DNA from 3 places in the Streptomyces sp. R-07 genome. Region 1 is predicted to be linked to each of the others. Evidence: riboswitches for the same ligand, from Rfam matches in the RefSeq annotation. Region 1 holds a riboswitch; each other region holds the start of a gene.
The links. Region 1 has a riboswitch for cyclic di-AMP ahead of ACN9M0_RS14020 (transglycosylase family protein). Riboswitches for the same ligand answer to the same signal wherever they lie in the genome.
Positions count from the first base shown of each region.

Region 1 (9,616 bases):
GCCGGTGTGCAGATGGTGATGGCCGGACTGATCGGCGAGTACGTCGGACGCATCTACTACGAGGTGAAGCGGCGCCCGCACTACCTGCTGAAGGAGACGTACGAGGGGCCCGGGACGGGGCCCGAGACACGCGCGGTACGGGCCGACACCCGGGCGACGGGTGAGTCGTTGTGGGAAACAGTCGCTCCGAAGTAGTGGCTCCGGCCCCGGCGACTCCCTACCATCGATCACCGCAAGGTCGTTCAACTGACGCACGACCAGCCCGGGAGGCTCCTTTGCACCGCCGCACTGCGCTCACCGTCTCCGCCGCACTCCTCGCCGCGGCCCCGCTGCTCACCGCCTGCGGCAGTGACGCCCACCCAGGAGCGGCAGCCGTCGTCGGCGGCGAACGGATCGAGGTCTCCAGCCTCCAGGCCCAGGTCAAGGACGTGCGGACCGCGCAGGCGGCCTCGCCGCAGTCCGCCCAGCTGGTCGCCGCGACCGGCGACCTCAGCCGCCGCAAACTCAACGTCATGATCTTCGACCGGGTCGTCGACAAGGTCGCCCGGGACAACGGCGTCACCGTCACCCGCGCCGAACTGCAGCAGACCCGGACCTCCTTCGTCCGCCAGGGCGGCGGCGAGGACCAGCTCGCGGCCGTCCTCCTCCAGGAGCAGGGCGTGGCGCCCGACCAGATCGACGCCTTCGTCCGCCGCAACGTCCTCATGAACAAGATCGCCCAGAAGCTGGGCGTCACCGACAACGCCGAGGGCCAGAAGAAGCTGACGGAGGTCTTCTCCAAGGCCTCCGAGGAACTCGCCATCGACGTGAACCCGCGCTACGGCGCCTGGGACGACGCCCAGGTCCGCCTCGCCGACACCAAGGCCCCCTGGCTCCGCCAGATCAGCCAGGACCCGGCAGCCGCCCCGGCCGGTGCGTAGGGGGCGCCCGGCGGCCCCAGACCCGGGGTAGGTTCGAGGGGTGACTTCTGAGAGCCCCGGCCGCATCGTCCTGCTCACCGCCAGCCACCGCGTGGCCCCCGGACTCCTGTCCTGGCCCGCCTGGCAGGCGCTGCAAGGTGCCGACCGGGTGCTCTGCCCCGACGAGGACCACCCCCAGCTGCCGTACCTGCGGGAGGCCGGCGTCGCCGTCGAGCACGTCCGGCCCACCGCCGAGGAGCTCGTCGAGGCCTGCGCCGGAGACCGTACGGTCCTGCTGCTGCCCTCCGGCGAGGGGGACAGGGCGCTGACCGACGGCCTCGCCCGGCTCGCCGGCTCCGGCCGCGTCTCCATGCCCGACCTGGAGCTGCTGCCCGGCTCGTACGACCTGCCGGGCGCCCGTCTCCTCGACCTCGTGCAGATCATGGACCGCATCCGCCGCGAGTGCCCCTGGACCTCGCGCCAGACCCACCAGGGGCTCGCCAAGTACGCCATCGAGGAGGCGTACGAACTCGTCGAGGCGATCGAGGAGGGCGACCGGCGGGAGCTGCGCGAGGAGCTCGGGGACGTCCTCCTCCAGGTCGTCTTCCACGCCCGGATCGCCGAGGAGGACGCGGAGGAACCGTTCTCCGTGGACGACGTCGCCGGGACGCTCGTCGAGAAGCTGATCCACCGGCACCCGCACGTCTTCGGCGACGCGACGGCCGAGACCCCCGAGGACGTGGCGGCGCACTGGCAGCGCACCAAGGCGATCGAGAAGCAGCGGGAGTCCGTGACGGACGGGGTGCCGCTCGGGCAGCCGGGGCTCGCGCTCGCCGCGAAGCTCGCGGGGCGGGTCCGGGCGGCGGGCCTCGACGTGAAACTCCCGGCGGGCGAGGGCATCGGCTACGAACTGCTCGCCCTCGCCGCCCGCGTGGAGGCCTCGGGTGTGGACCCGGAGGCGGCGCTGCGCGCTGCGGCCCGGACGTACCGGGACGCGATCCGGGCGGCGGAGGGGCTGTGAGCGCGGCGCCGGGCCCGCGGAAGCCGCGCGTCGCCGAGGCGTCTGGTGTGACGGCCCTGATGCTCCTGTTCTCCGGGTGGGAGGCGGCGAGCGGCGGCAGTCCGGGGTGGGTGCGGATCGGCTGCGGGCTGCTCGCGCTGTGGGCCGCCGTGGAACTGGCGCGGTTCGCCGTATGGCGCCGGCGCACCCGCGCCCGGGGCCCGGCCCGGAACTGACGCCCGGCTCAGGCCTCGTGCGGTGCCCGGGCCTCCGGGTTGTGCCAGAGGGGGGTCGGGGGGCCCAGGAGGCGTTCGGCGGCGGTGCTCGGGCGGGTGGAGAAGCGGCCCACGGACGGCAGGGTGTCGTGGTGGATGCGCGCCGGGTCGGTGCCCAGCTCCTCCAGGACCTCGGAGACCTCCGTCACGAAGGCCGGCGGCCCGGCGAGGTACACGTCGTGCGCGGACCAGTGGACGCAGGCCCGCAGCGCCTGGAGCAGCCGCTCGGTCGCCTGGTCCCGGCGCTGCCGGGGCGCGGCCGTGATGTAGGTGACGCTGAGGCCGGGGAGGCGTTCCCCCAGGAGCTCGGCGTCCGCGCGCCCGTACAGGTACTCCTTGGCGCGGGCCACCACGAACAGCCGGCCTTCGAGCTCCGGCTCGGCCTCGGCGGCCTCCGCGAGCAGCGCCCGCACCGGGGCCCAGCCCGTACCCCCGCATATATAGGTACGGAGTCCGCCGGGCGGCGTCCGGGTGACGAGCCCGCCGCCGGGGGCACTGAGCCTCAGGACCTCGCCCGGACCCGTCTCCTCGACCAGCGCCGTGCTCATCGCGCCGCCCGCGATCCGGCTCACGTGCAGCTCCACGGTGCCGTCCGGGCGGGGCGCGTCCGCGAGGGAGTAGGTGCGCCAGACGCGCGGGACCCGCAGCGAGCTGACGCTGACGTACTGGCCGGGGCGGAACGGCAGCGGCTGCCGGGGCCGCAGGGTCAGCACGGCCAGGTCCGCGCCGTACCGCTCGTGCCGGACGACGTCCGCGTCCCACCAGGCGGGCTCCCCGGCCCCGGCCGCCGCGTCGGCGCCCGCGAGCATGAGGTCGGCGACGTGCCCGTACGCCTCGCCCCAGGCCTTCTCCGCCTCGATCGTCCAGGCGGCGCCGGCGGCGTGCGCGAAGGCGGCGAGCAGGCTCGACCCGACGGCCGCGTACAGCGCGGGGGAGGCGAGGAACTTGCGGTGGTCACGGCCAAGTTGGCCCAGGTACACCGCGAGCCCCGGGGACTCCAGGTGGGTCACCACATGGGTGAGCGCGGCGAAGAGCCGGTCCCGCTGGGGGAGCATGTCCTCGGGGAAGAGCTCGCGCACACCGGGGTTGTGCCAGAAGAGGTGCGAGTAGAAGAACGTGACGGCGTGCTCGGCGCGTCTCTCGACGATCGCGAACGTGCTTCTGAGCAGCTGAGGATCCACTGACAAGAATCTAGGGCACGAGCTGTCCCGCTTGATCACGGGTTCTCCGTGAACGTGCCTCCCGGGTTCCGCCCGGACGTTTCCTCCGGGGCCGCCCTGTACGGTCGTGGCGTGAGTACGACCCCCGGCCCCGCCCCCGCCCCCGAGCTCTTCACCTGGGAGTTCGCCAGCGATCCGTACCCCGCCTACGCCTGGCTGCGGGAGCACGCGCCCGTCCACCGGACGAGGCTGCCCAGCGGGGTCGAGGCCTGGCTCGTGACCCGGTACGCGGACGCCCGGCAGGCCCTCGCCGACCAGCGGCTCTCCAAGAACCCCGCGCACCACGACGAGTCCCCGCACGCGAAGGGGAAGACGGGCATCCCGGGCGAGCGCAAGGCCGAGCTGATGACGCATCTGCTCAACATCGACCCGCCGGACCACACCCGGCTGCGGCGGCTCGTGTCGAAGGCCTTCACCCCGCGCAGGGTCGCCGAGTTCACGCCGCGCGTGCAGGAGCTGACGGACCGGCTCATCGACTCCTTCGTCGCGAAGGGGAGCGCCGACCTCATCCACGAGTTCGCCTTCCCGCTGCCCATCTACGCGATCTGCGACCTGCTCGGCGTGCCCGAGGAGGACCAGGACGACTTCCGGGACTGGGCCGGGATGATGATCCGGCACGGCGGCGGTCCGCGCGGCGGGGTCGCCCGGTCCGTGAAGAAGATGCGCGGCTATCTCGCGGAGCTCATCCACCGCAAGCGGCTCGACCCGGGCGACGACCTGATCTCCGGGCTCATCAAGGCCTCGGACCACGGCGAGCACCTCACCGAGAACGAGGCCGCCGCCATGGCCTTCATCCTGCTCTTCGCAGGCTTCGAGACGACCGTGAACCTCATCGGCAACGGCGTGTACCAGCTGCTGCGCCACCCGGAGCAGCGCGAGCGGCTCCAGGCCTCGCTCGCCGCCGGGGAGACCGGCCTCCTGGAGACCGGCGTCGAGGAGCTGCTGCGGTACGACGGGCCCGTGGAGATGGCGACCTGGCGGTACGCGACGCGGGCGCTGACCGTCGGCGGGCAGGAGATCCCGGCGGGCGACCCGGTGCTCGTGGTGCTCGCCGCCGCCGACCGGGACCCGGAGCGGTTCGACGGGCCGGACACCCTCGACCTCGCTCGGCGCGACAACCAGCACCTCGGGTACGGACACGGCATCCACTACTGCCTGGGCGCGCCGCTCGCCCGCCTCGAAGGGCAGACGGCGCTCGCGACCCTGCTGACTCGGCTTCCGGACCTGCGACTTGCCGCCGATCCGGCCGAACTGCGGTGGCGCGGAGGGCTCATCATGCGTGGTTTGCGCACGCTTCCGGTGGAGTTCGCCCCTTCCGTACCACTCCTTACCACTGACGAGCCATCAGAAATGTGATCTTCGTGTGATCGTGGCGCCATCGACTTGTGACGGACGTTCGAATGCGGCTACGTTCGCCGCAGTCTCAGCCGTCACGCGAAAGGCGCTTCTATGCGTTCCGGGAACGGACGACACCGTCGCCCCCGTCAGGCCCCCGCCCTCGTCGTCGCCGCGGGCGTGACCGGATCCGCCATGGCGCTGCCGCTGCTCGCCACCGGATCCGCCTCCGCCGCCGACGCCTCCACCTGGGACCGGGTCGCCGAGTGCGAGTCCGGCGGCCAGTGGAGCGCCAACTTCGGCAACGGGATGTACGGCGGCCTCCAGTTCACCCAGGACAGCTGGGAGCGGAACGGCGGCCTGGCGTACGCGCCCAGCCCCGACCTCGCCAGCCGCGCCCAGCAGATCGCGGTGGCCGAGAAGGCGTTCGTCAAGGGCAGCACCGAGTGGGCCACCTGCGCGCCGATCGCCGGCCTGAAGAACGACGGCAAGGCCACCGGCGTGGACCCGGGCCCGACAGTCGTCCCGACGGCCCCCACGGGCCCCCTCCCGGAGTCCGACCGCACCGCGGGCGCGCCGACGGCCCCCGCGGGGACAGGAAAGGCCACGGAGGGGTCCACCCCGTCCGCGACCCCCGCGACGCCGACCGCTCCGGCGGGCTCCGCCGCGCCGACGACCCCGGCCGCGCCCACCACCCCGGCGGCCCCGGGCACGCCCGACGCGTCCGTTACGCCCGGTACGCCGGTTTCGCCCGACGCGCCGAAGGGTGACGCGCCGTCGGCCACGCCCGGCACCGGCAAGCACCGGGGCGACGCCGCACCGGAGGAATCCGACAAGAAGGGCGACTCGGTCGAATCGGGCCGTCATGCATCGGGCGCGGACAAGCCCGCGGATAACGTCGACGCCACTCCGGTGACTGACGAATCGAAGAATACGGACGCAACGGACAGTCAGGGCACTTCGGGCGAGTACACCGTGCGGCCGGGTGACAGCCTGTCCGACATTGCGCAGGAGAACGAACTCCCCGGCGGCTGGACCGCCCTCTATGACGCCAACCGGCAGACGGTGGGCCTCGATCCGGACCTCATCCTGCCTGGTCAGAGCCTCGACCTGACGGCGGGTTCGGCGGCGACGGCAGGTTAGTTCGCGGGCTTATGTCCGGTTCTGGGCAAGTGAGACATGAGTCTCTTCGTCCCAACTGGCGTGTCACGTCCGCAAACTTTGCTTCTGTCACCTCTCACCTGCACAAACGCCGCCCACCGGAGGGCAAGCAGGGGCGATATTTCCGCAATGGGCCTCTTTGAACATCCGGTGGGTCTGTGTCTACGGTCGTCACCGCTCGCCACCGCGGGCCCCGTCGACCGAAACGCCGAATCCTGCCGTCGGCCGATGGGAACAGTCGTCGCGCAAGCGCCGAAGGCAGGAGTGGGGGACCCAAGGTAAGTGCCGGGCCCGGCCGTTGAGACAGACGGCCGACGACCGGCTTGGGGTGAAGCCGCGTGCAAGGACACGCGGCCGGGCAACTTTCCGGCCCGAACCCGACAGCTCACCTCACAGGCGTCGGTGAGGAGAATTCCCATGCTGTTTTCCGCCAAGGGCAAACACCGTCGTCCCTCGAAGGCCACCAAGGTCGCCACGCTCGTCGGCGTCACCGGTGTCGCCGTCGCCGCCCCGCTGCTGACCGCGGGCACCGCCTCGGCCGCCACCGCTTCCGAGTGGGACGCCGTCGCCCAGTGCGAGTCCGGTGGCAACTGGGCCATCAACACCGGCAACGGCTTCTACGGCGGCCTGCAGTTCACGAACTCCACCTGGGCCGCCTTCGGTGGCACCGCCTACGCCGCGCGCGCCGACCTGGCCTCGAAGTCCCAGCAGATCGCCGTCGCCGAGAAGGTCCTCGCGGGCCAGGGCAAGGGTGCCTGGCCGAGCTGCGGCGTCGGCCTCTCCGGCGCCTCCTACGACGGCGGCGCCGCCGAGACCCCGCAGCAGAGCGAGCCCCAGCAGGCCGCTCCGCAGCCGCGCGAGACCGAGCAGCCGACCACCCGCAGCCAGCAGCGCCAGGCCCCCAAGAAGGTCACGCAGCAGGCCGCGCCGAAGGCCGCCAAGAAGACCGTCACCACGCCGACCGGCAAGAAGGTCGAGAAGGGCGACGGCGAGTACAAGGTCGTCGCCGGCGACACCCTCAGCAAGATCGCCCAGGCGCACGGCGTCAAGGGCGGCTGGGCCAAGCTCTTCGAGCTGAACAAGGACGTCGTCGAGAACGCCGACCTCATCTACCCGGGTCAGCAGCTCCACCTGAAGTGAGCCAGGCGGCTCGCGTGAGTCCGGCGGCTCACGCGGCCCCGACGACCCTCCCGCGGTGACCACCCCGGTCCGGCGTGCCCTTCCCCCGTGCACGCCGGACCGGGGTTCCCCCGTTTCCGGACCGGGGTTCCCCCGTTCCGGGGCGACTCCGCGATTACTGCCCAGTAGATCTGGGGTCCTTCGTCCCGGGATGCATGCCCTTGGGTCCTTTTTCGTCCCAGGGGGCGGGCGCACGGGGGGCGGGAGCCCCCGAGCCGGTTAGGCTCTTGTCGCAAGGCCGAGCGACCCTGCACCGGCCATGCGTCACATCCAGCGTCACATCCCAAAAAGGAGATGCTCGTGCCGTCCATCGACGTCGTCGTAGCCCGGGAAATCCTGGACTCCCGAGGCAACCCCACGGTCGAGGTCGAGGTCGGCCTCGACGACGGCAGCACCGGCCGTGCTGCTGTTCCGTCCGGCGCCTCCACCGGTGCCTTCGAGGCCATCGAGCTTCGCGACGGTGACCCCAACCGTTACCTCGGCAAGGGTGTCGAGAAGGCCGTCCTCGCCGTCATCGAGCAGATCGGCCCGGAGCTCGTCGGCTACGACGCCACCGAGCAGCGCCTGATCGACCAGGCCATGTTCGACCTGGACGCCACCGAGAACAAGGGCTCGCTCGGCGCCAACGCCATCCTCGGCGTCTCCCTCGCCGTCGCGCACGCCGCCTCCGAGGCCAGCGACCTCCCGCTCTTCCGCTACCTGGGCGGCCCGAACGCGCACCTGCTGCCCGTTCCGATGATGAACATCCTCAACGGTGGGTCGCACGCCGACTCCAACGTGGACATCCAGGAGTTCATGATCGCCCCGATCGGCGCGGAGTCCTTCTCCGAGGCCCTCCGCTGGGGCGCCGAGATCTACCACACGCTCAAGGGCGTGCTGAAGCGCAAGGGCCTCTCCACCGGCCTCGGCGACGAGGGCGGCTTCGCCCCGAACCTCGAGTCGAACCGCGCCGCCCTCGACCTCATCGTCGAGGCCATCAAGGAGGCCGGCTACACCCCGGGCTCCGACGTCGCGCTCGCGCTCGACGTCGCCGCGTCCGAGTTCTACAAGGACGGCAAGTACGAGTTCGAGGGCAAGTCCCGCTCGGCCGCCGAGATGACCGAGTACTACGAGGAGCTCGTCTCCGCGTACCCGATGGTCTCCATCGAGGACCCGCTGTTCGAGGACGACTGGGCCGGCTGGAAGGTCCTCACCGACAAGCTGGGCGCCAAGGTCCAGATCGTCGGCGACGACCTCTTCGTCACCAACCCGGAGCGCCTGGCCCGCGGCATCGAGGAGGGCACCGCGAACGCCCTCCTGGTCAAGGTCAACCAGATCGGCTCGCTGACCGAGACCCTGGACGCCGTCGAGCTGGCCCAGCGCAACGGCTTCAAGTGCATGATGTCCCACCGCTCCGGCGAGACCGAGGACGTCACCATCGCCGACCTCGCGGTCGCCGTGAACTGCGGTCAGATCAAGACCGGCGCCCCGGCCCGCTCGGACCGCGTCGCCAAGTACAACCAGCTGCTGCGCATCGAGGAGATCCTCGACGACGCCGCCGTCTACGCCGGTCGCAGCGCCTTCCCGCGCTTCAAGGGCTGACAGCGTCACACCCGGTAGTTCCGTCCGTCCCCGCACTCGGTCCCGTACCGTGTGCGGGGACGTACGCGTGAACAGGGGAGGCGACACGACATGGCCGCGAAGGACCGGGACCGGTTCTCGACCGCGACCCGGATCAGGCTGCTCGGTGAGCAGACCGCCGCCCGTGTCTACCGCTCCCAGACCCGCCGCCAGGCCCGCCGCTCCCGGCTCACCGGCCGCGCGGCCTTCCTCGCCCTCGTGGTCTGCTCCCTCGTCGTGGCGCTCGCCTACCCGATGCGCAGCTACGTCTCCCAGCAGGGCGAGATCGCCGAGCAGGAACGCAGGGCCGCCGAGGCCGCCCGGCGGGTCGAGGAACTGAAGGACGAGAAGGCCCGCCTCCAGGACCCCGCCTACGTCCGCCGCCTCGCCCGCGAGCACCTGCACTACGTGCTCCCCGGCGAGACCGGCTTCACCGTGAACGACCCCGACGCGGAGCAACGGCCCCGCGCCGACCAGGGCGCGGCCGACCGACCCTGGTACGACAACCTCTGGGACGGCGTCGACCACGCCGACCGCCCGTAACGACCTGACGAGCAAGGCAGACATGGAAACGCCCCCTCCGCAGACCGAACGCACCGAGCCCACCGGGACGGACATCGCCGCCTTCGAGCTCCAGCTCGGGCGCCCGCCCCGCGGCCTGCGCGCCATCGCGCACCGCTGCCCGTGCGGCAACCCGGACGTGGTCGAGACCGCGCCCCGGCTCCCCGACGGCACGCCGTTCCCCACCACGTACTACCTGACCTGCCCCCGGGCGGCCTCGGCCATCGGCACCCTGGAGGCCAACGGGGTCATGAAGGAGATGCAGGCCCGGCTCGCCACCGACCCGGAGCTCGCCGCCGCCTACCGGGCCGCGCACGAGGACTACATCGCCCGCCGTGACGCCATCGAGGTCCTGGAGGGCTTCCCGAGCGCCGGCGGCATGCCGGA
Region 1 is NZ_CP183978.1:3,116,931-3,126,546, reverse strand. Features, by position in the region: gene ACN9M0_RS14055 (glycosyltransferase family 2 protein) at 1-195, shown strand, start outside; gene ACN9M0_RS14050 (SurA N-terminal domain-containing protein) at 276-920, shown strand; gene ACN9M0_RS14045 (nucleoside triphosphate pyrophosphohydrolase) at 961-1,920, shown strand; gene ACN9M0_RS14040 (hypothetical protein) at 1,917-2,135, shown strand; gene ACN9M0_RS14035 (globin domain-containing protein) at 2,144-3,355, opposite strand; gene ACN9M0_RS14030 (cytochrome P450) at 3,467-4,750, shown strand; gene ACN9M0_RS14025 (transglycosylase family protein) at 4,844-5,872, shown strand; cyclic di-AMP (ydaO/yuaA leader) riboswitch at 6,131-6,304, shown strand; gene ACN9M0_RS14020 (transglycosylase family protein) at 6,308-7,030, shown strand; gene eno (phosphopyruvate hydratase) at 7,364-8,650, shown strand; gene ACN9M0_RS14010 (FtsB family cell division protein) at 8,741-9,211, shown strand; gene ACN9M0_RS14005 (DUF501 domain-containing protein) at 9,234-9,616, shown strand, end outside.

Region 2 (9,616 bases), 1.1 Mb from region 1:
TGCCGCTCGCGGCGGGCGGCACAGGGCCGACGACCGCGCTGTTCGTCGTCTCGGCGCTCGTCGCGCTCGCCGGGCAGCTGCGCATCACGGCCTGGTGCCGGCGCCGCCTCAGCCGGGAGCGGTGCCTCGTCCTCGGGCTCGGCCTGATGGGCGCGGCCTTCCTGGTGCCGGCCGTCCTGGGCCGGGGCCTGGTGGCGCTGCTGCTGTGCGCGGCGGTCCTGGCCGTCGCGAACGCGGTGCTCTACCCGTACGAGATGGACACCGTCGTCGCCCTCTCCCGGGGGCGCTGGGTGGCCACCCACTACGGGCTCTACAACACGGTGTGCGGGATCGGGATCACCCTCGGGAACCTGGGGACGGGCGCGCTCCTCGACGTCACCGGCTGGTCGGCCGCGCCGTGGCTCGTGCTGTGCGCGGTGGGCCTGGGGTGCGCGGCGGCGATGGCCCTGCTCGCCCGGGGCGGCCGGCTGGCGGAGGGGGCGTCCGGGGACTGAGGCCCGCCCGGCCGGCCGTACGCCACTCGGCCCCGTGGGAGTCGCCGCCCTTCGCGGCGGCGGCCACCCTGGGAGGGCGCGGTGCGGACCGCGGCCGGTCGGACCGGGCAGGAGAGCACAGGTGGGGCACCCCCTAGGAGCGGCGGGCGGAGGGCGGCGGGCAGGCGACGGGCGCCCCGAGTACGGCGGCGCCCGGCGGTTCATCCACACGCTGCCCCCGCTGGTCATCGTGGGCGGTGTCGTCTTCGACCTGTCGACACCGCCCGCCTACACGGCGGCGCCGCTCTTCTCCGCCGCCCCGCTGATCGCCGCACCCTTCTTCTCCACCCTGACGACCCTGCTCACCGGGATCGCCGCCGTCCTCGCCTCCGTCGGGCTGCACGTCTACAACGGCACCGCCGACGAGATCGCGTCCCTCACCGAGACCCTGACCGTCCTCACCGTCTCGGCGCTCGCCCTCCTCATCAACCGGGTCGTGCGCCGCAGCGGCGAGCGGCTCGCCTCGGCGCGGGTCATCGCCGAGACCGCGCAGAAGGCGGTGCTGCCGACGCCCGCCGAGCGGATCGGCGGGCTGCAGTGCGCGGCGCGGTACGAGGCGGCGCAGGCCGACGCGTTCATCGGCGGCGACCTGTTCGCCGTCCAGGACACCCCGCACGGGGTGCGGCTCGTCGTCGGGGACGTCCGGGGCAAGGGGATGGAGGCGGTCGAGGCCGTCGCCGTCGTCATCGGCGCCTTCCGGGAGGCGGCCGAGCAGGAGCGGACCCTGGAGGGCGTGGCGCAGCGCCTCGAACGGGCGCTGGCCCGGGAGGGCACCCGCCGGGACGGGCTCGACGCCTTCGAGGGGTTCACCACCGCGGTCCTGGCCGAGATCCCGCGCGCCGACGGGGCCGGGACCTTCGACGGTTTCGTACGGGTCGTCAACCGGGGGCATCCGCCGCCGCTGATGCTGTACGCGGACGGCCGCCTGGACTCGCTGGAACCGGGCGAGGCGGCGCTGCCGCTCGGCATGGGGGAGCTGGCGGCGTGGCCGGACCGGGCCGAGGCGCGGCCGTTCCCGCCGGGCGCGACGCTGCTCTTCTACACGGACGGCCTCTCGGAGGCACGGAACGCGCAGGGCGTCTTCTACGACCCGGCGGCGCGCCTCGCCGGACGGATCTTCCCGGGGCCCGAGGAGCTGCTCGACGCGCTGGTGGACGACGTACGGCTCCACACGGGCGGCGGGTCCACGGACGACATGGCGCTGCTCGCCGTGAGCCGCCCGGCGACGGGGCAGCCCGAGCGGCGCCGGACGATGCCGGTGGTGCCGCCGGACGGGTCCGGTCACCGGGTGTAGTCGCGGGGTGTCACTGCGATAACAATTGACATAACGTCAGATCGCGAGGGTTTCGCCGCGCCCGCCTTATGTCTTTCTGAAGGGGGCTCAACTCGGGCGATACTCCCCTAATTCAATGAATGATCAAGGGGAACGGCTTGGAATCGGGACCCCCTGTCTATTAACGTTCGATAACGCAGCGCGGTCGTCCCAGCCGTCGCAAGAGGCGGCACCGTGCGCACGCGCCGAATCCTGAAAAGGAACCGGGGAACCACCACTTGGGGTGAATCGGGCCCCTTCGTACCCGTGCGAACCACGCACCCGTGCGGTCGAGCCCGTAGGAGACCTTCCTGCTCCGAACCCGTCAGCTAACCCGGTAGGCGAGAAGGAAGGAAAGGAGCGCCCCCCGTGGCGTCCAACACCCCCGCACCCGAAGCCCCCTTCGACGCATTCGGTGGCGGTGCGGGTATCTCCGCCCCGGACACCGAGTGGAACCCCACCGAGGGCTCCCTCCGCGCCGAGAGCCGCTCCGGCGGCCGGCACCGGGTCGTCAAGCAGCGCTCCAACTTCGCCCGCTCCTCCACCGTCCTCGGCGTCGGTGTGATCGCGGCCGTCGGCGCGGGCGGCCTCGCCACCGCGCAGGAGAAGCCGCCGGTGGCCATATCGCTGCCGGACCTCCCGGATCTCCCGGACCTGCACCTGCCGGACGCCCACGACCTCCCGGGCGTCGGCGACCTCCTTCGCGAGGAGGACAACGCGCCCGTCACCGCGGGCCGCGCCAACCCGAACCCGCTCACCGCCGCCACGTACACCACCGCGGCCGACGAGCAGACCGGACAGGCCGAGCAGGCCACCGCCGCCGTCCCCGCCGCGGGCGAGGCCCTGCGCGCCCGCATCCTCCAGCAGGCCGAGCAGCAGCAGGCCTCCGCCGACGCCGCCGAGAAGGCCGCCATGGAGAAGGCCGCGGCCGAGAAGGCCGCCGCCGAGGCCGAGGCCAAGGAGGCCGCGGCGGAGAAGGCGGCCGCCGACGCGAAGGCGAAGGCCGAGGCGGAAGCCAAGGCGAAGGCCGAAGCGGAGGCCGCGGCGAAGGCCGAGGCCGAGCGGCTCGCCCAGCTCGCCGCCAGCTACTCGCTGCCGGTCTCCTCGTACACCCTCACCGCCACCTACATGCAGGCCGGCTCGATGTGGTCCTCCGGCTACCACACCGGCCTCGACTTCGCCGCCCCCACGGGCACCCCGCTCAAGGCGGTCCACGGCGCGACCGTCAAGTCGGCGGGCTGGTCCGGCTCCTACGGCTACCGGATCGTCCTGGAGCTGGAGGACGGCACCGAGGTCTGGTACTGCCACCTCTCGTCCATGCTGGTCAGCGCCGGCCAGACCGTGGGCACCGGCGAGACCATCGGCCGCGTCGGCGCCACCGGCAACGTCACCGGCGCCCACCTCCACATGGAGGTCCACACCTCCGGCGGCGACGGCATCGACCCGGCGGCCTGGCTGCGCTCCAAGGGCCTGAGCCTCTGACCTTCCGGCGACGCGCGGAATAGGCCCGGCGGCGGAGACCGTTGATCACCCCATGACTTCTCTCCGCACGCTGGGCTCTTCCGACCTGCACGTCTTCCCGATCGCCCTGGGCGGCAACGTCTTCGGCTGGACCGCGGACGAGGCGCAGTCCTTCGCCGTCCTCGACGCCTACGCCGCCGCGGGCGGCAACTTCGTCGACACCGCGGACGTCTACTCCGCGTGGGCCGAGGGCAACGAGGGCGGCGAGTCCGAGACCGTCATAGGCCGCTGGCTCGCCTCCCGGGGCAACCGCTCCGACATCGTCGTCGCCACCAAGGTCGGCGCCCACCCCCACTTCAAGGGGCTCTCCGCCACCACCATCAAGGCGGGCGCCGAGGAGTCCCTGCGCCGCCTCGGCACCGACCACATCGACCTCTACTACACGCACTTCGACGACGAGTCCGTCCCCGTCGAGGAGATCGTCACCGCCCTCGACCAGCTGGTGAAGGACGGCAAGGTGCGGGCCGTCGCCGCCTCCAACATCTCCCCCGAGCGGCTGCGCGCCTCCCTCGACTTCGCCGAGGCCGAGGGCCTCGCCCGGTACGTCGCCCTCCAGCCGCACTACAACCTGGTCTCGCGCGACACCTACGAGGGCCCGCTCCTGGAGACCGTCGAGGGGGCCGGACTCTCGGCCGTTCCGTACTACGGGCTCGCGGCCGGCTTCCTCACCGGCAAGTACCGCCCCGGCGCCACCGTCGACAGCGTCCGCGCCGCCGGAGCGGGCGGGCACCTGGACACCGAGCGGGGCCGGGCCGTGCTCTCCGCGCTCGACACGGTCGCCGAGGCCCACGGGGCCGAACTCGCCACCGTCGCCCTCGCCTGGCTCGCCGCCCGGCCGACCGTCGCCGCGCCGATCGCCTCGGCCCGCACGGTCGAGCAGCTCCCCGCCCTGGTCGCGGCCGCCGACCTCACCCTCACGGAGTCCGAGCTGACCCTCCTCACGGAGGCCTCCGCCGTCTAGCCGGCGTTAGCTCCGGTACGGGTTGTAGCCGTCGTAGTCCAGGTACTGCGGCGGCGCCCAGGCCCGGCCCGTCGCCCTCGCCGCGTACGTGAGGGCCGGGGACGCGACCTCGCGGCGCTGCCAGAGGTGGTGCAGCAGCTCCTGTTCCCGGGCCGGGAAATCGGGCCCCGCCGTGCCGCGCCGGGCCCGGTCCCGCAGGAACGCGAGGGTCGTCGCGAAGGACTCGTACTCGCCGACCGCCCGCGCGGCCGGCGGGCCGTACGCCCGGGCGGCGAACGAGCGGGCCACCTGCCGGGCGCGCATCGAGGACAGCGCGAGCGGCTCGGTGGGCGCGAGCCAGCCGGCGGCCGCGTACGCCGGGAGCTCCCCGGATATCGTGCGCAGCTCCCGCTGCCGGCTCCACACCGCCAGCCAGGTCAGCAGGCCGAAGGCCGGGACCATGAGCGCCCCGTACACCGCGTAGAAGGCCAGCGGGCCGCCGAAGGTCGCGGAGCCGTTCCACGCGGCGTGCAGGCTCATCGCGAGCAGCAGCCCGGCCAGCGGCAGCAGCACCCGGCGCAGCCGCTTCCCGCGCGGCGCGAGGGCGGCGAAGCCGAAGCCGATGCCGGTGAGCACGGTGAACAGCGGATGCGCGAACGGCGACATCACGACCCGTACGAAGAAGGTCGCGGCGGTCACCGAGCCGAGACCGGAGGAGCCGAACTCCTGGTCCTCGCCGAAGGCGTTGCCGAGGTAGAGGATGTTCTCGGTGAAGGCGAAGCCGGTCGCGGTGAAACCGGCGACCACGACCCCGTCGACGAGACCGCCGAAGTTCCTCCTGCGGAAGAGGAACAGCAGCAGGACCGCCGCGGCCTTCGCGCTCTCCTCCACCACCGGCGCGATCACCGTGGCGCCGAGGGTGTCCGCCGAGTCCGGGTCGGCCGTGGCCGTCGCGATCCAGCGGACCGCGAAGGAGTTCGCCAGGATCGCGACGAGCGCGGCGGCGAAGGCGCCCCAGGCGAACGCGAACAGCATGTTCTTCCAGGGGCCCGGCTCGACCCGGTCGAGCCAGCGGAACGCCGACATGAGCAGCGGTACGGGAAGCACGGCGAGGCCCAGGCCGACGAGGAAGCCCTGCGTGCCGGTCTGCTCGCGGACCAGCGCCAGGATGACCAGGGCGCAGAGCGCGAGCAGGGTCACGACGGCGATCGCGCGGACCAGCCGACTGCGCCAGAAGGCCCGGCGCGGCCGGTAGCGCCACTGGGATCGGTCGGCGGCGGCGGGGAAGGCCGGCTCCTCGGTGTCCCGGTGCGGGACGGGAGCGGCCTCGATGCCGGCGGGGGCGGGATTCGACACGTGAGCGACCCTAACGACCCCGACCGACAACGGTCGACGAAGTAACGGGCTCTCGGTCACTTCCTCCGGAAGAGGAGGTCGTGGACGACGTGCCCCTTGTCGAGGCCCTGCCCCTCGAAGCGGGTGAGGGGCCGGAAGTCGGGGCGGGGCGCGTACCCGCCGTCGGCCTGCGTGTTCTCGTAGTCCGGATGCGCCGAGAGCACCTCGAGCATCTGCTCGGCGTACTCCTCCCAGTCCGTGGCGCAGTGCAGTACGGCCCCGGGCTTCAGGCGCGGCGCGAGGAGGCTGAGGAACTCGGGCTGGATCAGCCGGCGCTTGTGGTGGCGGGCCTTGGGCCACGGGTCCGGGAAGTAGACCCGGCAGCCGTCGAGGGAGGCGTCGCCGAGCATCTCGCGGAGCAGGATGATCGCGTCGCCGTTGGCGACGCGGACGTTGGTCAGGCCGTTCCGGTCGGCGAGACCGAGGAGATTGCCCTGACCGGGCGTGTGCACGTCCACGGCGAGGATGCCGGTGCCGGGGTCGGCGGCGGCCATCTGCGCGGTCGCCTCGCCCATGCCGAAACCGATCTCCAGGACGACCGGGAGCCCGTCGAACATCTCGCCCAGGTCGAGGACCCGCTTGCCGTCGATGTCGAGGCCCCAGTCGGGCCACCGCTTCAGCATGGCCTCGGCCTGGCCGTACGTGACGCGGCTGCGGCGCGGCTGGAAGCTCCGGATCCGCCGCTCGTGGTGGGCCCCGGCGGGATCGGGCAGGGGCCCTTCACCGGGCGCGAACATCCGACTGCCCCGCCGCGCGACGGGCTGGGCGGGGTCGGCGAGGGGCTGCGGGCTGTTCTCGATCTGCTCAGACACAATGCCACCGATTCTACGGCGCCCGCCCGACCACGTGCGGGCTGCGCCCGGAGCGGGGCTAGGCCCGCTGGCCGGCGCCCCGCCCACCCGCCGTGTGGGCGATCGTCCCGCTGGGGCGGGACGGGTGGGCACACGGGACGGCGCCTTCAGCGGCGCCTCCGCGTCCCGAGCCTGGACCCGCACCACGAGTGCGGCGCGCACCCGGTGCGGGTCAGGGCGCGGAAGCCTCTGGCGCCGGCAAGGGCGCCGTTCTGTTGTGCCCACCCTCCCCCAAGCTCTCGGCTCCGCTCGAGCAGGGGGGACCCCCATCCCCCTTGCGGAACGTATGCCCACAGCAGCGGGGGCGGGCTACAGCTGCGTCAGGGCCCGGCGGGCGACCTCGCGGCCGATCGGGAGTGAGGCCGTCGCCGCCGGCGACGGCGCGTTCAGGACGTGGACCGTCCGCGGCGCCTCCCGGATCAGGAAGTCGTCGACGAGCGTCCCGTCCCGCAGGACGGCCTGCGCCCGCACCCCCGGCGCGGCCCGTCGCAGGTCGGACTCCTCGACGATCGGGAGCAGCCGCCGCACCGCCTCCGTGAAGGCCCGCTTCGAGAGCGACCGGTGCAGTTCGCCCGCGCCGTAGCGCCAGTGCGCGCGGGCGATGGCCCACGAGCCGGGCCACGCCAGGGTGGCGCCCAGTTCGCGGGGGCGGACGACGGACCAGCCGTACCCCTCCTTCGCGAGCGCCGGGACCGCGTTCGGCCCGATGTGGACGCCGCCGTCGATGCCCCGGGTGAGGTGCACCCCGAGGAAGGGGAAGGCGGGGTCCGGTACGGGATAGACGAGGCCCCGCACGAGCGAGGGGTCGGCGAGCTCGTAGTACTCCCCACGGAAGGGGACGATCCGCATGCCGGGGTCGTCGCCCGCGAGCCGCGCGATCCGGTCGCAGTGGAGCCCCGCGCAGTTCACCAGGACCCGCGCCCGCACCACCCGGCCGTCCGCCGTGCGCACGGCGACGCCCCAGGGGCGCCGGTCGATGACGGTGACCTCCGCGCCGTACAGGATGCGGGCCCCGGAGGCCTCGGCGAGCCGCTCGGACACCGCCCCGTAGTCGCAGATCCCGGTCGTGCCGACGTGGATCGCGGCGAGCCCCCGCACCCGCGGCTCGTACTCGCTGATCTGCGCCGGGCCGAGCTCGCGGACGGGGATGCCGTTCTCCCTGCCGCGCTGCACGAGCGCGTGCAGCCGGGGCAGCTCCTCGCGCGCGGTGGCGACGACGAGCTTCCCCGTCACCTCGTGCGGAATGCCCCACTCCGCGCAGAATTTGACCATTTCGGCCGCGCCCTCGACCGCGAACCGCGCCTTGAGCGAGCCCGGACGGTAGTAGATCCCGCTGTGGATCACTCCGCTGTTGCGCCCGGTCTGGTGGCGCGCGAGGGCGTGCTCCTTCTCCAGGACCGTGACCCGGGTGCCGGGGGCGGCGCGCGTCAGGGCGTGCGCCGTCGACAGACCGACGATCCCGCCGCCGATCACCAGCACGTCACAGTCAAACACCAGCGCCACCTCCCACCCCCGATAGTGCACTGGCCCACTGACAATGCCGTTAAACGCCCACGCCGTGGGACGCGTGTCACGTCGGGGCCCGGGCCGGGGCCCCGCGTCACGCCGGAGCGACCAGCAGCGGCCGCGCCCGCTCCCGCAGTTCCATCACGCGCGGCTCGTCCCCGTACGGTTCGAGCCGGTGCAGCAGGTCCCGTACGTACTCGGTCGTCCGCGCCGAGGAGATCCGGCCCGCCACCTCCACCGCGCGCGTGCCCGCCGCGCAGGCCGCGTCCAGGTTGCCCGACTCCAGCTCGGCGACGGCGGAGACGACGAGCCGCAGCCCGTGCGAGCGGACGAACTCCTCGGTGGGCCGGGACAGCGCCTGCTCGGTGAAGCGCCGCACCTCGCGCGGCATCCGCAGGTCCCGGTAGCACTCGGCGGCGTCCGCGCAGAACCGGTCGTACGAGTAGAAGCCGAGCCAGGTCGGGTCCGCGTCGCCCTCGCGCGAGCGCTCCAGCCAGCCCTCGGCGGACTTGAGCGCGGCCGCGGCGGCGGCCCCGTCGCCGGCCTTGGCGTGCGCGCGGGCCTCGACGAGCCGGAAGAAGGACATGGTGCGGGCGGTGGCGAGCCCCCGGTTCCGTTCGAGGGCGGCCTGGGCGAGGTCGACGCCTTCGTCGGCGAAGCCCCGGTAGGTGGCCTGGAGGGACATGGAGGCGAGGACGTAGCCGCCGAGGGGCACGTCGGCGGCGGCGCGGGCGAGCCGCAGGGCCTGGATGTAGTAGCGCTGGGCGGCCTCCTGCTGCCCGGTGTCGAAGGCCATCCAGCCGGCGAGCCGGGTGAGCTCGGCGGTCGCGCCGAACAGGGCCCGGCCGACCTCGTCCGAGTACGAGCCGAGCAGCAGCGGCGCCGCGTCCACGCGTAAGCACTCGGGCACCATCGAGGAACGCCAGTCCCCGCCGCCGTACTTGGAGTCCCAGCGGCGCGCGTCCTCGGCGGCCTCGCGGAGCTTGGCGACGTCGCTGTGGCCCACGCGCGCGTGCTCCGCAGCGGCCGCCGCGGCGGCTCCCGTGCCGGGGCGCGCGGCCTCGCGCTCCACCGAGGGGTCGGCGGGGGTTATCAGCCAGCGGGACGCGGGCGTCGCGTACGCGCTGACGGCGAAGGATCCGGCGAGCGACTGCCAGATGCCGCCCCCGGCCCGCCGCCCGGCGAGATCGAGGCGGTACAGGTCGGTGGCGGAGCGGACCGCCTCGCCCACGTCGCGCGGGAAGGCGAGCCCCACCTCGGGCGCCGGGTCGGCGTCCGCGAGCCCGATCTCGTGCAGCGGCACGGGCCGGCCCAGCTTCTGCCCGATCGCGGCGGCGATCAGGTGCGGGGCGGCGCCCTGCGGCACCATGCCCTTGGACACCCATCGGGCGACCGAGGTCTTGTCGTAACGAAGCGTCAGTCCCCGTTGTGAGCCGAGGTCGTTGACGCGCCGGGCGAGCCCGGCGTTGCTGATTCCCGCGAGGGCGAGAACCGTGCCGAGCTTTTCGTTCGGCCCGCGTTGCTCCCTGGACATGACGCCACCCCTCGACAACACAGA
Region 2 is NZ_CP183978.1:4,236,997-4,246,612, forward strand. Features, by position in the region: gene ACN9M0_RS19340 (MFS transporter) at 1-494, shown strand, start outside; gene ACN9M0_RS19345 (PP2C family protein-serine/threonine phosphatase) at 616-1,827, shown strand; cyclic di-AMP (ydaO/yuaA leader) riboswitch at 2,040-2,204, shown strand; gene ACN9M0_RS19350 (M23 family metallopeptidase) at 2,215-3,327, shown strand; gene ACN9M0_RS19355 (aldo/keto reductase) at 3,380-4,327, shown strand; gene ACN9M0_RS19360 (PrsW family intramembrane metalloprotease) at 4,334-5,662, opposite strand; gene trmB (tRNA (guanosine(46)-N7)-methyltransferase TrmB) at 5,719-6,513, opposite strand; gene lhgO (L-2-hydroxyglutarate oxidase) at 6,862-8,046, opposite strand; gene ACN9M0_RS19375 (MFS transporter) at 8,153-9,592, opposite strand.
Region 2: another riboswitch for cyclic di-AMP. It lies ahead of ACN9M0_RS19350 (M23 family metallopeptidase); the one in region 1 lies ahead of ACN9M0_RS14020 (transglycosylase family protein).

Region 3 (8,406 bases), 2.2 Mb from region 1:
GCTCTACATCAACTCCCCCGGCGGCTCGATCACCGCCATGACCGCGATCCACGACACGATGCGGTCGCTCTTCTGCGACGTGGAGACCACCTGCCTGGGTCAGGCCGCGTCCACCGCCGCCGTGCTGCTCGCCGCCGGCACCCCCGGCAAGCGGTCCGTCCTCCCCGGCGCCCGCATCACCCTCCGGCAGCCGGCCATGGACGAGCCCCTCCAGGGGCAGCCGAGTGACCTCGACATCCACGCGCGCGAGTTGCTCCGGCTGCGCGCCCTGGTGGCCGGGATGCTCACCGAGTACACCGGGCAGAGCGAGGAGCGGGTCGACGCCGACATCGACCGCCTCACCGTCCTGGACGCGCCGTCGGCCGTCGCGTACGGCCTGGTGGACCACGTGATCACGAGCCGGCGCGACGCCGGCGCGGCGCGGTGAGCCGGCCGTGGTGCCCGAGCTGCCGCCGCTGCCCGCGCTGACGCGGGCCGAGGGCGAGTTGATCGACGCGTACCTCGAAGTCGTCGACCTCCTGGGGAAGATCAACCCATCCAGGGGTACGCATACCTATGGGGCCCTACGAGCGGCGCAGGCCCTGGTGGGACGCGCGGAGGCGCTGCGCGAGGCTCTGACGCTCATGCATATGCGGGGCGAGAGCGAGGTGCACACGGACACTCTGGCGCGCGCCCTGCGGGTGTTGGACGGTGAGCGCCGGGCCGACCGCGTCACCGTCCCGCGGACACGGGCGAGTTGACATTCCGGCATGTCGTGTCGAGGTCCGGACGGCCGACACGGATCGCAGAATCGCTCCCCCGTTCGGCGTAGTCGACGAGTCGACATATGCGCGGGGTGAGTTGCGCAACAGGTGTACGCATTTGGCGGAATGGGGCGTTCCGCCGCTGGTGCGGGGCTCGTAGGCCAAACCTCCGAAGATCACAAAGGCTGTCTGTCCACCCGTATGGATCAGTCGTGAGGAGCCTCACATATCGCCGTTTCAGCTCGGTTTTCGCCCATGTCGTGGGTCAAGATCCCTGTCGACGACAAGCCCCCGCCATCCGCGGCGGGGCGGTCCGGGCGGACGCCGAGTCCTGCCGCTGTCCCGGATGTCTGGTCGACAGGAGTGGATCGGCAGGAGTGGAGGACCCGAGCAGTACGGGACGTACGCGCTGTTTCCGCAGCGGGGCCGTCCCTTGGGGTGAAGCCGCAGCCGCGGCCGGGCATCTTCGCCAGCCCGAACCCGACAGGTCATCCTTCGCAGGCGGCTGACGAAGGGTTGCGCATGACTGCGCAGATGCACGTCCCGTCCCTGCTGTCCCGGGCCGGAGCCGTCTCGGCTCTCACCCTCGCCGCCGTCGGCGGCACGATGTTCGCACCAGGTGCGGCACCCGAGGCCCAGGCAGCGACGACATACGCGAACAAGGCACTGAGCGTCGCCGCGTCCAAGAAGGGAGCCCCCTACCGGTACGGGAGCACGGGACCCACCCGGTTCGACTGCTCCGGTCTGACGCTCTACGCGTACAAGAAGGCGGGCAAGTCGCTGCCCCGCACCGCGCAGCAGCAGTACAACAAGACCCGGCACATCTCCGCGTCCAGCAGACAGAAGGGGGACCTGGTCTTCTTCCACTCCGGCGGGAGCGTCTACCACGTGGGCATCTACGCCGGCAGCGGCAAGATCTGGCACTCGCCCAAGACGGGATCCTGGGTGAAGCTCGACAAGATCTGGACGTCGAAGGTCTATTACGGCCGCGTCCGATGATCCGGCAGCCGTAGCGGTCCGTCCGTGAGGGGTGCGGTGGCGCCGCCGGACCCCTCACCCCCTAGGGGGTCAGCGGCCCACGCTGCTCCAGTCGACGGGCCCGGGCGGGACCTGCTCGCCGGCCACGTGCGCGTGGAGCCGCCGGGTCAGCTCCGGAAGGTCGTACCCGGGGAAGTTCACGTCGAGGAGCTGCGGACGGAAGCGCGAGGGCTGCTCCTCGTCGAACATCGCCGCGTCCATAGGCTTGATGCCCACCTGCCACGCGTCGGGGGCGGCCCAGTGCGTCATCCGGACGTAGAAGTCGTCGCGGGGGCCGGCGTTCGCCACGGCCGAGAGGAACGCGAGGCCGCTGTCGACGGGAAAGTCGATCAGCATCCAGCCGCGCCGCGACTCCACGTACGCCGCCATGTGCGGCAGCTTCTCCACCCAGCTCTCATTGGACTCGCCGACGTCCTGACAGCAGGTCCAGGTGTCGAAGCCGGAGCGCCAGATCGCCTCGATCGCGGGCGCGAGCCGCTCGTCGATCTCCGCCTCGCGCTCGCCCACCCGGACGGGGACGGTGGGGTGGATCCCCTCGTAGGTACTCATCGGGCGATGGTACGAAGAGCCCGCTAGCGACGGGCGAGCGGGGCCGCCGTCCAGGGAAGGGTGATCCAGACCGTCTTGCCGCCCTCCTCGGTCGGTGTGACCGAGAGGCGGCCGCCCGCCTCCGCCGCCAGGGAGCGGATGATGACCATGCCCCGGCCGTTGTCCTGCTGGACCGCCGCCGGGAGCCGGCGCGGCCAGCGCGGGTGGCTGTCGGTGACGCCGATGTGGAGGTGCTCCTCGCGCTCCAGGCGGACGTCGACCGTGAAGGTGGGCGACTGGCCGAAGGTGTGCAGGACGGCGTTGGTGGCCAGTTCCGAGACCATCAGGCGGATCGCGTCCGCCAGGTCGTCGACCCCGTCGAGGCCCCACCCGTCGAGGACCTCCGCGACGAACCGCCGGGCCGTGGGGACCGACGCGGGATCGCTCGGCAGCGTGACGGATGCTTCCTGGTGGTCTGCCATGGCGACCCTGTCCCTTTCCCGCCGGAGCCTGCGCCCCGGATCGCGCTTCGCGTCAGAGTCCCACCGATGGTGCCGCCCCGGCAGGCGTTCCACCAAGATTTGTCCCCATCTGTCGCCCGAAGCGGTGAACTCTGGTGCCCGTGAACGCCCTTGGACCTCCCGACGGTCCGTCAGACCGCCGGCGCGGTCCGCAGGATCGTCTCCACCGCTCGCCCGATCTCCGCGTCCGTCAGATCGGCCCGGGCCGTGAGGCGCAGCCGCGAGATGCCGTCGGGGACGGACGGGGGCCGGAAGCAGCCGACCGCCAGACCCTGTTCGCGGCAGTCCGCCGCCCAGCGCAGCGCCGCCTCCGGGGAGGGCGCGCGGACCGAGACGACGGCCGCGTCGGGCCGGGCCGCGGTGAGGCCGGCGTCCGTCAGGAGCCGGTGCAGGGTGGTGGCGACGGTACGGGCCCGCTCGGCGAGGCCCGGCTCGGCCGCGATCAGGCGCAGGCTCGCCAGCGCGCCGCCTGCGGCGGCCGGGGCGAGCCCGGTGTCGAAGATGAAGGTGCGGGCCGCGTTCACCAGGTGCTCGATCACCCGGGCCGGGCCGAGGACGGCGCCGCCCTGGCTGCCGAGGGACTTCGAGAGGGTGAGGGTGGCGACGACGTCCTCGTCGCCCGCGAGCCCGGCCTCGTGCAGGGCGCCCCGGCCGCCGTCGCCGAGGACGCCGAAGCCGTGGGCGTCGTCGACGACGAGTCCGGCGCCGTGCGCGCGGCAGGCCTCGGCGAGCGCGGGGAGCGGGGCCTTGTCGCCGTCGACGGAGAAGACGGAGTCGCTGACGACCAGCGCGCGGCGCCCCGGGTGCGCGTCGAGGGTCTTGGCGACGGCCTCGGGGTCGGCGTGCGGGACGACGGCGGCCTCGGCGCGCGCGAGGCGGCAGCCGTCGACGATCGAGGCGTGGTTGGAGGCGTCGGAGACGATCAGGGAGTCCCGGCCGCCGAGCGCGGTGAGCGCGGCCAGGTTGGCCGTGTAGCCGGAGGAGAAGACGAGGGCCGCCTCGAAGCCGCAGAACTCGGCGAGTTCCCGCTCCAGGCGGGTGTGCAGCCGGGTGGTGCCGGTGACGAGCCGCGAGCCGGTGGAGCCGGCGCCCCAGCGCCTGGCCGCCTCGGCCGCCGCCTCGGTGACCTCGGGCCGGCGGGTGAGGCCGAGGTAGTCGTTGCTCGCCAGGTCCAGGAGGTCCGACTCGGCCGCCCGGGGCCGCAGCGTCCGGACGAGACCGGCCTCGGCCCGGCGGCGCGCCTCGGCGTCGGTCCAGTCGAAGGCGGTGCGGCGCGGGCTCGCGGCCCGTGCGTCGTCGTCCCGTGGCATGCGGCGATCCTTTTGTAGGCAGCGCACAGACCCTAACCGGAGGATGCCGAGGTCGTGATGTGGTCATCCACACACCTCGATCGGAGGCGTTTGTTCGGATCCTCCTTGGCCCGGGGGTGGGCGGTAGGCAAGGATCTGCGGTTATGGACCTGCTGAACACGCTGGTGGAGAAGGGGCTGCGGCGCGAGCTGCCGACCCGTGAAGAAGCGCTCGCCGTCCTGGCGACCTCCGACGACGAACTGCTCGATGTGGTGGCGGCCGCCGGAAAGGTGCGCCGTCAGTGGTTCGGGCGCCGGGTGAAGCTCAACTACCTGGTCAACCTGAAGTCCGGTCTCTGCCCGGAGGACTGCTCGTACTGCTCGCAGCGGCTCGGTTCGAAGGCCGAGATCCTCAAGTACACGTGGCTGAAGCCGGACGAGGCCTCGCAGGCCGCGGCGGCGGGTGTCGCGGGCGGTGCCAAGCGGGTCTGCCTGGTGGCCAGCGGCCGTGGTCCGACGGACCGGGACGTGGAGCGCGTCGGGAAGACGATCGAGGCGATCAAGGAGCAGAACGAGGGCGTCGAGGTGTGCGCCTGCCTCGGTCTGCTCTCGGACGGCCAGGCGGAGCGGCTGCGGGACGCCGGCGCCGACGCGTACAACCACAACCTGAACACGTCCGAGGCGACGTACGAGGGCATCACCAAGACCCACACCTACGCGGACCGTGTGGACACCGTGCAGAAGGCGCACGCCGCCGGTCTGTCGGCGTGCTCGGGTCTGATCGCGGGCATGGGCGAGACCGACGAGGACCTGGTCGACGTCGTCTACGCGCTGCGCGAGCTCGACTCGGACTCGGTGCCGGTCAACTTCCTGATCCCGTTCGAGGGCACCCCGCTCGCCAAGGAGTGGAACCTCACCCCGCAGCGCTGCCTGCGCATCCTCGCGATGGTCCGGTTCGTCTGCCCCGACGTCGAGGTGCGGATCGCCGGCGGCCGTGAGGTCCACCTGCGCTCGATGCAGCCGCTGGCGCTGAACATCGCGAACTCGATCTTCCTCGGCGACTACCTGACCAGCGAGGGCCAGGCCGGCCAGGCCGACCTGGACATGATCGCGGACGCGGGCTTCGAGGTGGAGGGCGCGGGGACGACCACGCTGCCGAAGCACCGCGCGGACGCGCTCGCGGCGGCCGGTGCGACGGGTGGCTGCGGCTCGATGGCCTCGGCGGGCTGCGGCTCGGAGGCCTCCGCGGACGGCGCGGGCTGCGGTGGGCACGCGGAGGAGGCCGGCGGCTGCGGTCCCTGCGGCGGTCACGCGGCGCCCGTCGCCGAAGAGCCCCGGGCGAACGAGGCCCGCACCGACCTGGTGGCGGTGCGCCGCCGGGGCGCCGGCACGGACCTCGCGCCGAATGCGTAACGACGAGCTCCTCGCCCTGGACCGGGCGCACGTCTGGCATCCGTACGGCCCCATGCCGGGCCGTGCGGAGCCGCTGGTCGTCGCGTCCGCGTCCGGTGTGCGCCTCCGGCTCGCCGAACCCGTCGAGGGCCGCTCCGAGTTGATCGACGGCATGTCCTCGTGGTGGTCGGCGGTCCACGGCTACAACCACCCCGTGCTCAACGAGGCGGTGCGCGGCCAGCTGGAGAAGATGAGCCACGTCATGTTCGGCGGGCTCACCCACGAGCCCGCCGTCCGGCTCGCCGCCCGGCTCGTGGAGATCACCCCGGAACCGCTGCGGCACGTGTTCCTCAGCGACTCGGGCTCGGTCTCCGTCGAGGTGGCCGCCAAGATGTGCCTGCAGTACTGGCGTTCACTGGGCCGCCCCGAGAAGCAGCGGCTCTTCACCTGGCGCGGCGGCTACCACGGGGACACCTGGCAGCCGATGTCCGTGTGCGACCCGCAGGGCGGGATGCACGAGCTGTGGTCGGGAGTGCTCCAGCGGCAGGTGTTCACGGACGCGCCGCCGGCCGCGTACGAGGAGTCGTACGCGGAGCTGCTGCGCGCCCGGATCGCCGAGCACGCGCACGAGCTGGCCGCGGTGGTCGTGGAGCCGGTCGTGCAGGGCGCGGGCGGCATGCGCTTCCACGACCCGGCGTACCTGCGGGTGCTGCGGGAGGCCTGCGACGCGCACGACGTACTGCTCGTGTTCGACGAGATCGCGACCGGGTTCGGGCGGACGGGCACGCTGTTCGCGGCCGACCAGGCCGGCGTCTCCCCCGATGTGATGTGCGTGGGCAAGGCGCTGACCGGCGGCTACCTGTCGATGGCGGCGACGCTCTGCACGAGCCGCGTCGCCGACGGGATCTCGCGGGGCGAGGTCCCGGTCCTGGCGCACGGGCCGACCTTCATGGGCAACCCCCTCGCCTCCGCGGTCGCCCTCGCCTCGATCGACCTGCTGCTCTCCCAGGACTGGCAGCGCGAGGTCAAGCGGATCGAGGCGGGTCTGCGGGACGGGCTCGCCCCGGCGGCCGGCCTGCCGGGCGTCCGCGAGGTGCGGGTGCTCGGCGCGATCGGCGTCGTCCAGCTCGACCACGAGGTCGACATGGCGGCGGCGACGCGCGCGGCGGTCCGGGAGGGCGTGTGGCTGCGCCCGTTCCGCGACCTGATCTACACGATGCCGCCGTACGTGACGAGCGACGAGGACCTTGCCCGGATCTGCACGGCGGTACGGGCGGCTGCGGCAGCAGGCTGACAGGGGTGCCCACCCCGTTGTGGCATGCGTTCCTCCCCCAGACTTCGTCCGGGAGGTGCCCCCAGGGCGATGGGGGTCCCCCCTGCTCGAGCGGAGCGGAGAGCTCGGGGGAGGGTGGGCACAACGGAACGGCGCCCGTGCCGGCGCCAGAGGCTTCCGCGCCTGAACCCTCAGGCCTCGCACCGAACAAGGAAGGACACCCCATGCGCATCATCGTCATCAGCGGCACCGGCACGGAGATCGGCAAGACGATCGTCACCGCGGCCGTCGCCGCCGTGGCCACCGCCGCCGGCCGCTCCGTCGCCGTCCTGAAACCCGCGCAGACGGGTGTCGGGCCGGACGACCAGGGCGACGCCGACGAGGTCGTACGCCTCTCGGGCGCCGCGGCCTCCGCCGAGCTCGGCCGCTTCCCGGAGCCGCTGGCCCCGGGGACGGCCGCCCGACGGGCCGGGATGGCGCCGGTCGGCCCCCGGGAGGTCGCCGAGGCCGCCCGGAAGCTGGCCGCCGAGCACGACCTGGTGCTCGTGGAGGGCGCGGGCGGGCTGCTCGTCCGCTTCGACGAGGAGGGCGGCACGCTCGCCGACGCGGCCGCGCTGCTCGGCGCGCCGGTCCTGGTGGTGGCCCCGGCCGGTCTGGGGACGCTCAACTCGACGACCCTGACGGCCGAGGCGCTGCGGGCCCGTGGGATCGAGCAGCTGGGCGTGGTCGTCGGCAGCTGGCCGGACGCGCCGGACCTCGCGGCGCGCTGCAATCTCGCGGACCTGCCGGAGGCGGCGGGCGCTCCGCTGCTCGGAGCCGTACCGGAGGGGTCGGGGGCGCTCGACCCGGCGGAGTTCCGGGCGGCGGCGGGTGGCTGGCTGGGGCCGGAGCTCGGCGGCACGTGGGACGCGGAGGCGTTCGCGGGAGCGCAGGCGGCACCGCTCTCCGTAGGCTGACGGCGTGCGCGCATCTCCGTAGGCTGACGGTATGCGCGCACACGTTCAGGAGATCGTCTTCGACTGCGCCGCTCCGGCGGCGCTCGTCCGCTTCTGGGCCGGCCTCCTCGGCGGCGAACCCGTCGACCGGAGCGCCGACTGGTCGTACGTGGATCCGCCGGAGTTCGTACGGATCGCCTTCCAGCGGGTTCCGGAGGGCAAAGCGGCGAAGAACCGGCTGCATCTCGATCTGGAGGTGCCGGATCCGGCACGGGCGGCCGATGAGGTGCTGCCGCTGGGGGCGGTCACGGTCGGCGGGCTCGTCACCGACGAGCAGGGGTCCTTCCAGGTCATGCGGGACCCGGAGGGCAACGAGTTCTGCTTCGTGACGGGCTGAGGGGCGGCACCGATGGCTCCGAACCGTCCGGCGTCCCGCGCTCCTCGCGTCCACCATCCGCTGTTCGCCCGGTTCTACGCCCGGTTCAGCGTGTCGGCCGACACGCGGGGCGGGCTCGGCGCCCTGCGGACGGAACTGCTCGCCGGGCTCTCCGGCCGGGTCGTCGAGATCGGCGCCGGGAACGGTCTGAACTTCGCGCACTACCCGGCCGGGGTCACCGAGGTCGTGGCCGTCGAACCCGAGCCCCATCTGCGCGGGCTCGCCGAGGAGGCCGCGCGCGGGGCCGACGTC
Region 3 is NZ_CP183978.1:874,191-882,596, forward strand. Features, by position in the region: gene ACN9M0_RS04070 (ATP-dependent Clp protease proteolytic subunit) at 1-427, shown strand, start outside; gene ACN9M0_RS04075 (hypothetical protein) at 435-740, shown strand; cyclic di-AMP (ydaO/yuaA leader) riboswitch at 1,141-1,262, shown strand; gene ACN9M0_RS04080 (C40 family peptidase) at 1,266-1,742, shown strand; gene ACN9M0_RS04085 (hypothetical protein) at 1,812-2,330, opposite strand; gene ACN9M0_RS04090 (ATP-binding protein) at 2,354-2,791, opposite strand; gene ACN9M0_RS04095 (8-amino-7-oxononanoate synthase) at 2,962-4,140, opposite strand; gene bioB (biotin synthase BioB) at 4,284-5,531, shown strand; gene ACN9M0_RS04105 (adenosylmethionine--8-amino-7-oxononanoate transaminase) at 5,524-6,804, shown strand; gene bioD (dethiobiotin synthase) at 7,008-7,739, shown strand; gene ACN9M0_RS04115 (VOC family protein) at 7,771-8,115, shown strand; gene ACN9M0_RS04120 (class I SAM-dependent methyltransferase) at 8,128-8,406, shown strand, end outside.
Region 3: another riboswitch for cyclic di-AMP. It lies ahead of ACN9M0_RS04080 (C40 family peptidase); the one in region 1 lies ahead of ACN9M0_RS14020 (transglycosylase family protein).